DNA from 2 places in the Psychromonas sp. KJ10-5 genome. Region 1 is predicted to be linked to the other one. Evidence: predicted binding sites of a transcription regulator. Region 1 holds the regulator's gene; the other holds the start of a gene.
What was found. The regulator FliA, encoded in region 1, starts transcription of late flagellar genes. The targets are predictions, from matches to a motif close to CTAAAGNTNNNNNNNNNNNNGCCGATA.
Positions count from the first base shown of each region.

Region 2: a site for FliA is predicted at 1,677-1,703, ahead of AC0L3W_RS03480 (flagellar protein MotY). Genes of this name have one in related genera too.

Region 1 is NZ_CM147864.1:3,723,870-3,727,304, reverse strand. Features, by position in the region: gene AC0L3W_RS16395 (protein phosphatase CheZ) at 1-489, opposite strand, end outside; gene cheY (chemotaxis response regulator CheY) at 505-888, opposite strand; gene AC0L3W_RS16385 (RNA polymerase sigma factor FliA) at 1,033-1,743, opposite strand; gene AC0L3W_RS16380 (MinD/ParA family protein) at 1,785-2,657, opposite strand; gene flhF (flagellar biosynthesis protein FlhF) at 2,717-3,435, opposite strand, start outside.
Region 2 is NZ_CM147864.1:739,360-742,794, forward strand. Features, by position in the region: gene AC0L3W_RS03475 (spermidine synthase) at 1-689, shown strand, start outside; gene AC0L3W_RS03480 (flagellar protein MotY) at 769-1,644, opposite strand; gene rnt (ribonuclease T) at 1,770-2,381, shown strand; gene AC0L3W_RS03490 (fibronectin type III domain-containing protein) at 2,871-3,239, shown strand; gene grxD (Grx4 family monothiol glutaredoxin) at 3,314-3,435, opposite strand, start outside.

The DNA of each region.
Region 1 (3,435 bases):
AGTTAATTTATCGCGTAACTGATTTGCACTCTGTTTCGAATAATTTAAAAAATCATCCACTGAATGACACATTAATTTAAACTCACCTAAAGCTAAATCACGAGTCATTAGATTGCTCCAACTTGGCATAACCTCATCCAAGTCATTAATCAACTTATCAGTCACAGGTAAACAATGATCAATTGCATCCATAGTGGTATTGGCTGCTTTGTCAGTCATTTCAATAACGTAATTCAAACGATTTTTTGCATCAGGTAAATCATGACCAGCTAAATCTAATAAACGCGTATCATTATGAAAACTTAGTAATGCTTCATGTAACTCACGGGTTAACTCGCCCACTTGCCCAAACAAGACGCTTTCAGTGGTATTAAAATGTTTAACACTTTCTACAATTTTATTAGCATCTTCTATTTGGTCTGCTTCTAAATGTGCAACTAAGGCTTTAGCTTCTGAAAGTGATAGGTGTGGCATTACATTATTTGCCATACTTAACTCCTTAAATTAAGCTAAACGCTCAAAGATTTTGTCTAATTTTTCTTTCAATGTACCTGCAGTAAACGGCTTAATTATGTAACCGTTAACACCAGCTTGTGCAGCTTCAATGATTTGCTCTCGCTTTGCTTCTGCAGTTACCATTAATACTGGAAGATGTTTTAAATTAGGGTCTTTACGGATCTCTTTTAACAGTTGGATCCCTTCCATAATTGGCATATTCCAATCAGTTACAACAAACTCGAAGTCACCGTTTTTTAACATCGGCAACGCCGTGTGACCATCATCTGCTTCAAATGTATTGGTAAAACCTAAGTCCCTTAATAAGTTTTTAATTATCCTTCTCATTGTCGAAAAATCATCAACAATTAAAACCTTCATTTCTTTATTCAAAATATTCCCCTAGAACAAAAATCTACCTATATCTATATATATGTTATATATAGATAAAAATTGCAAAAAAATACATTAATTTTTTAAATTATCTTTAGCTCAACACGATAATGTGAGCCACTACAGATAATTACCCCTTAATAGTTACATTTTAGCAGAGTTAACTTTAGATTTCAGTTTATGCAAAGCTTGGCTAAGAATTTGACTGACGCGAGACTCACTCACCTCTAAAATTAACCCTATTTCTTTTAAATTTAATTCTTCGTCGTAATACAGAGATAATACTAATGCCTCTCTTTGTGGAAGAGTCTCTATCATCTCAGCTAATTGCTTTGTAAATTGGTTTTCAGCAACATTATCAAAAGTGCTATCTGCTGTTGCACTAGTTTGTGCGAACATATCATTAGGATTGGGCAAATCCTCATAAGCTACTAATTTGGCACAATTTACGTCTTGTAACATTTTTTGGTATTCACCCAGTGTTACTTGCAAATAATTGGCCACTTCTACTTCAGTTGCACTTTCACCCGTTTGCTTTTCTACCGCATCAATTGCTGCTGCAATGGTACGACTGTTCTTGTGAACGGAACGAGGAACCCAATCTCCTTTACGCATCTCATCAAGCATCGCACCGCGAATACGAATACCGGCAAATGTCTCAAAGCTTGCGCCTTTAGTTGCATCAAAATTACGCGCGGCTTCTAATAAACCGATCATGCCAGACTGCACAAGATCATCGACTAATACATTAGCAGGCAATCGAGCCATTAAATGGTATGCAATTTTTTGTACTAACTCTGAATGACGACCAATCAAATCAGATGTATCAGATTGATATCCCTGCGCTTTAATCACTTATAAACATTCCCGCTTTAGTTATTATCTATAACAGCTATCTATAAAAGTTCTTTAATACTTTCATCGTTATCGTTTAATAATAATTTTTCAATGAAAAACTCTAAATGTCCACCCGGTTGATGTGGGATCGGCCAATCAGTGGCACGGTTTGCTAATGCTTTAAATGCCAAAGATGCAGGGGTTTTAGGGAAGGCATCAACCACAGTTTTTTGCTTTCTAACAGCTTGACGCACATTGCCATCAAAAGGAATACAAGCAACCAGCTCTAAAGAAGCATCCAAAAAACGATCTGTTACTCGGGTAAGCTTAGTAAAAAGGTCTTGTCCTTCACGGAGACTGCGTACCATATTCGCGACGATCTTGAAACGATACACACCATTTTGCTTACTTAGTATCTTAATCAATGCATAGGCATCGGTGATAGAAGTAGGCTCATCACACACTACCATCAACACATCTTGCGCAGCTTGAGCAAAACTAACCACCATATTTGAAATACCAGCAGCGGTATCAATTAATAAGATATCAATAGGCGTTTGTAATGAACTGAATGCTTGAATCAATCCCGCATGTTCAACATCTGTTAATTCAACCATAGATTGCGTACCAGAAGTTGCTGGGATGATCATCACCCCTTCTGGACCATGAACAATCACTTCGTCTAACGTACATTCACCAGATAACACATGAGAAAGATTTTTAATTACTCGGATACCCAATAAAACATCGACATTTGCTAGTCCTAAATCGGCATCAAGTATCATTACTCGCTTACCCATTTTTGCAAGCGATACAGCCATATTAAGCGTTACATTAGTTTTACCTACGCCGCCTTTACCGCCAGTTACTGCAATAACTTTCACTTGGTGATTTGCCATTCGTCTTAACCCGCTTGCTTGATCTGCCATCATCTTACTTACTCATTATTTAAATTAATTAAACCAACATATTATGTACTATAACACCGAAATTAATCGTCTGTATTGCTATACCATTGATGTGACTCTTCTTGTTGCTGGTTTTCCATCATTGTTAACGTATCACTGATTAAACTTTCCACTTTTGCTATTTCAATATCTTCAGGCACTCGCTGCCCAGTTGTGATATAACTAATCGGTAAAGCATGCTTCATTGTGACACTTAATACTTCACCTAAACCTAGACTTTCATCAATTTTAGTTAAGATACATCCAGATAACGGAATGCGTTTAAAGTGCTGTAATGCTTCTTCAACTACACGACGCTGCGCAGTTGATGGAACCACTAAGTAGCTCTTAATATTCACGCCACTGCTACTCATTAACGTTTCTAGCTGTTCTGAAAGACGAACATCTCGTTGGCCCATGCCAGCAGTATCAATCAACACTAAACGCTTTTCTCTAAACTGATATAAAATTTGTGATAATTCATCGGCATCTTTGGCAACTCTGACTGCGCACCCCATGATTTTACCGTAGGTCGCTAACTGTTCATGTGCGCCAATACGATATGTGTCAGTAGTAATTAAAGCCACTTGTTCTGGCCCATATTTAATGGCAAATTGTGCAGCCAACTTGGCGATTGTCGTTGTTTTACCCACCCCAGTAGGACCTAATAGAGCAATCGCACCACCTTTTAACAGTATTTCATTTTGTCCGATAAAAATTTTATCTTGTAATAATGCCTGTATATATTGTTGCACTTCACTAG
Region 2 (3,435 bases), 930 kb from region 1:
TGAAAGAGTCCGAGAGTTTTAGGTGGTTCGAGTACGCTGGTTCTTCTATACAATCGATTATGTCTTTAACTCATCCAACTCAAATCATCATGCCGGTTACACAATCTTTTTTATTGTTTTTATTAATTAATCCTAAGGCATTAAATATCTTAAATTTAGGGTTAGGAGGAGCATCCTTAGAACGTTGTTTAGCAAAATGTACTCAGCTATCTATTACTTCTGTTGAAGCTTCACAAACTATTATTACGATGGCAAAAGAGCATTTTTTATTAACAGACCAGTCTAATGTGGTTTACACAACAGCAGAGCAATTTGTTGCTGATTGTGATGAAAAATATGATGTGGTGCTCTCTGATCTTTTTATAGGCGAGCAGAGTGCAACTTGTTTATTTGAAGAACAGTTCTATCAGAATCTTATTAATATCACTAGTGATCAAAGGTTGATTTTAATTAATCTACATGTGCAAGATGAAAAATCATTTACGACTGTTTTGTTAACAATAAAGAAATATTTTCCGCATATAGCATTGGTTGATTTTAAGGACTTTAGCAATATTATGGTGATTGCTAGTTGTGTTGACATAAATGAGCAGCAACAACTTAAACAAAATAAAATATTGCTAACACAGCTGGATTGGCAAGGAATTGATGAGATTATTGATCATATAACCTATATTCCTGCGTGTTAATTGTAAGCGTTAAGATTAATGCAAATCAGTGCTTATATAAAATCATATATTTAAATAACAGCTAATTCTGATAACTAAATTAAATTTCTTCTTCTTCCTTCTCGATAGAGATAATGACACGTCTGTTTTCTTGGCGTCCTAAAATATCTCTATTATCAGCAACATGATGCCTTTCACCGTAACCAGATACTTTTATATTGTCATTATTAAAGCCAAGTTTTGCTAAGTAACTTTTCACTGAATTTGCTCTTTTTTCAGATAAAACTTGGTTATTGTTAATTGCGCCATATCCATCGGTATAACCAGAGACAAGAATGACGTTGATCGATTTATCATGTTTTATATAGTCTCCAATCATTTTTAGACGCTTTTTAGAAAATTGCGTTAATAACGAACCGTCTTTTTTGTAACGTAGGATACTATAAGAAATATCATCAAAGTTATAAGGCAGTAACTGTGATATACAGTCATTAAAGGCATCATAGGTTTTATTAAAATTGATTGATGATAACCCTACGCTAATTAATTGTTGATTGTTGTACCAGTCATGAAAGTAAAAAGTAGGCACTTGACCTCGCTCTAATTCACTTAGCATGCGCCATGCACTTTGCTTAGTAACATAGCCATCAAATTGTTGATGGAAGGTGACTGTATCGATTAATTCTGGTGCCGCGCCAGGGTGCCATTCTGGCGGTACAGACTTCAACTGTACAACCTCAGTACTTGGCATTGCTCTTTTACTTTCTAGGCGAAAATCTAAATTAATTTTCTTACTAGCTTTAGCAACAAAATTGGCTTGACCATATCTAGGAATTGGGTGCTCAAGTGTACATTGTATTGGTGATGAGCTACTTAAATACCAATTAGAGTTATCTAGTCCTGCATGATACTGCTTACTTGCAGAGTACACTGGCATAGTGGTCATAATGAATATTAAAGGTATTATTTTTTTCATAATCGCTCGATGTATTTGATCTCTGTTGTTTATATCGACAGATGACAGAATATCTTTAGTAAATTTATGCGGTTTTTTTTACTTTCTGGCATAATATTTGGACTTTATTTTAACAGTGAGATGAAATGGATAATAAATTAGCAGAACGGTTCCGAGGGTTTTACCCAGTTATTATTGATATTGAAACATCAGGTTTAGACTCCAATGTGCATGCGATGCTCGAAATTGCAGCTATTTTCCCTGAAATGGATGAACAAGGTTATTTAACCAGTGTTGATAAAATGCATTTTCATGTGATGCCATTTGAAGGTGCTGAGTTAGACCCTAAAGCATTGAGCTTCACTGGTATTGATCCTTTTAACCCTTTACGCGGCGCTGTTGATGAACGTGAAGCACTGACTGAAATTTTTAAAAAAGTACGTAAATATCAAAAACAGAATGAATGTAATAGAGCCATTTTAGTGGCTCACAATGCCTCTTTTGATCAAGGCTTTATTAACAAAGCAACGGAGCGTTGCAAATTAAAGCGTGTTCCTTTTCATCCTTTTGCTGCTTTTGATACAGCGAGTATGGCTGGATTGACTTTAGGACAAACTGTATTGGCTAAAGCCTGTGAAAAAGCGGGAGTTGATTATGACAATAATGAAGCACATTCTGCTTTATATGATACAGAAGTGACTGCTGAACTATTTTATTACATGGTTAATCGTTACAAAGCATTAGGCGGTTGGAATTAAATAAAATAAATGTTTATTTAATTAGTTTTTATTTAATGTTTTAAATAATACATATTGTTAAATAGAACAGATCTTTATATTCATTTTAAGCTTAGTTTAGATTGTTTTTTAAGCTCTGGTTGTATAAAAAATATATAATTTGATAGTTGTTGTCTGAACTACTCATGACCCTTTCTGTCATAAAAAAGCCATTAATATTGGAAAATATTAATGGCTTTTTTTATTTTTAGTGTCTACTCTTTATTGGGTAGTTTGTGGGGTAGGTATAAAAACTGGGTTGCCATGTTTTTATTGGAATAACGCATTGGTAGATGTTGAGTAAATCAATTTGACTAACACATTTTTTAATTATTGTATTAATCAGTGTGAAATCATGTCTGCTATATAACATATTGTTAAATAGTCTATTTATTATAAATAGCAAAATGGGTTAGAAAGGGGATTGTGTAAAAGATGATAAAAGGTAAATACAATAAGCTGATTGTTTTAATGGCTTTTCTTTCACTCACAGCATGTGGTGGGGAAGGAAGCTCTGAAATAGCAGAGGAAATAGACGTAACTGTTGAAGAGTCATTTGAAGAATTAGTTAGTACTACTATTGATGAAGAGCAGGAAGCAGTTGAAACCGCATCATTGGAAATTAGCTGGGATGATTTGGCTGATAATGAAGATGGCTTTTTGATCGAACGTAGTTTGGATGGTGAAGATGATTTTATTGTCGTGACATCGGTGGATGTCAATGAAACCAGTTACGTTGATAATAATGTCGAAGCTGATAGTACTTATTGTTATCGCATTGGTGCTTATAATGAAAATGGTATTGCATACTCAGATGTTAGTTGTATCGAAGACATATAACTTAATTATTTCATTTAAAATGAAAAAAGGCGCACACTTGTGAAAGTGGGCGCCTTTTTATTATACAAGTAACTTTATTCTGCTGGTTGTGCTTTTGCAGCTGCAGCAGTAATTAATTCTTGTAACTCACCTTGTTGGAACATTTCCAAAATGATGTCACAACCACCTACTAGCTCACCTTCCACCCATAATTGTG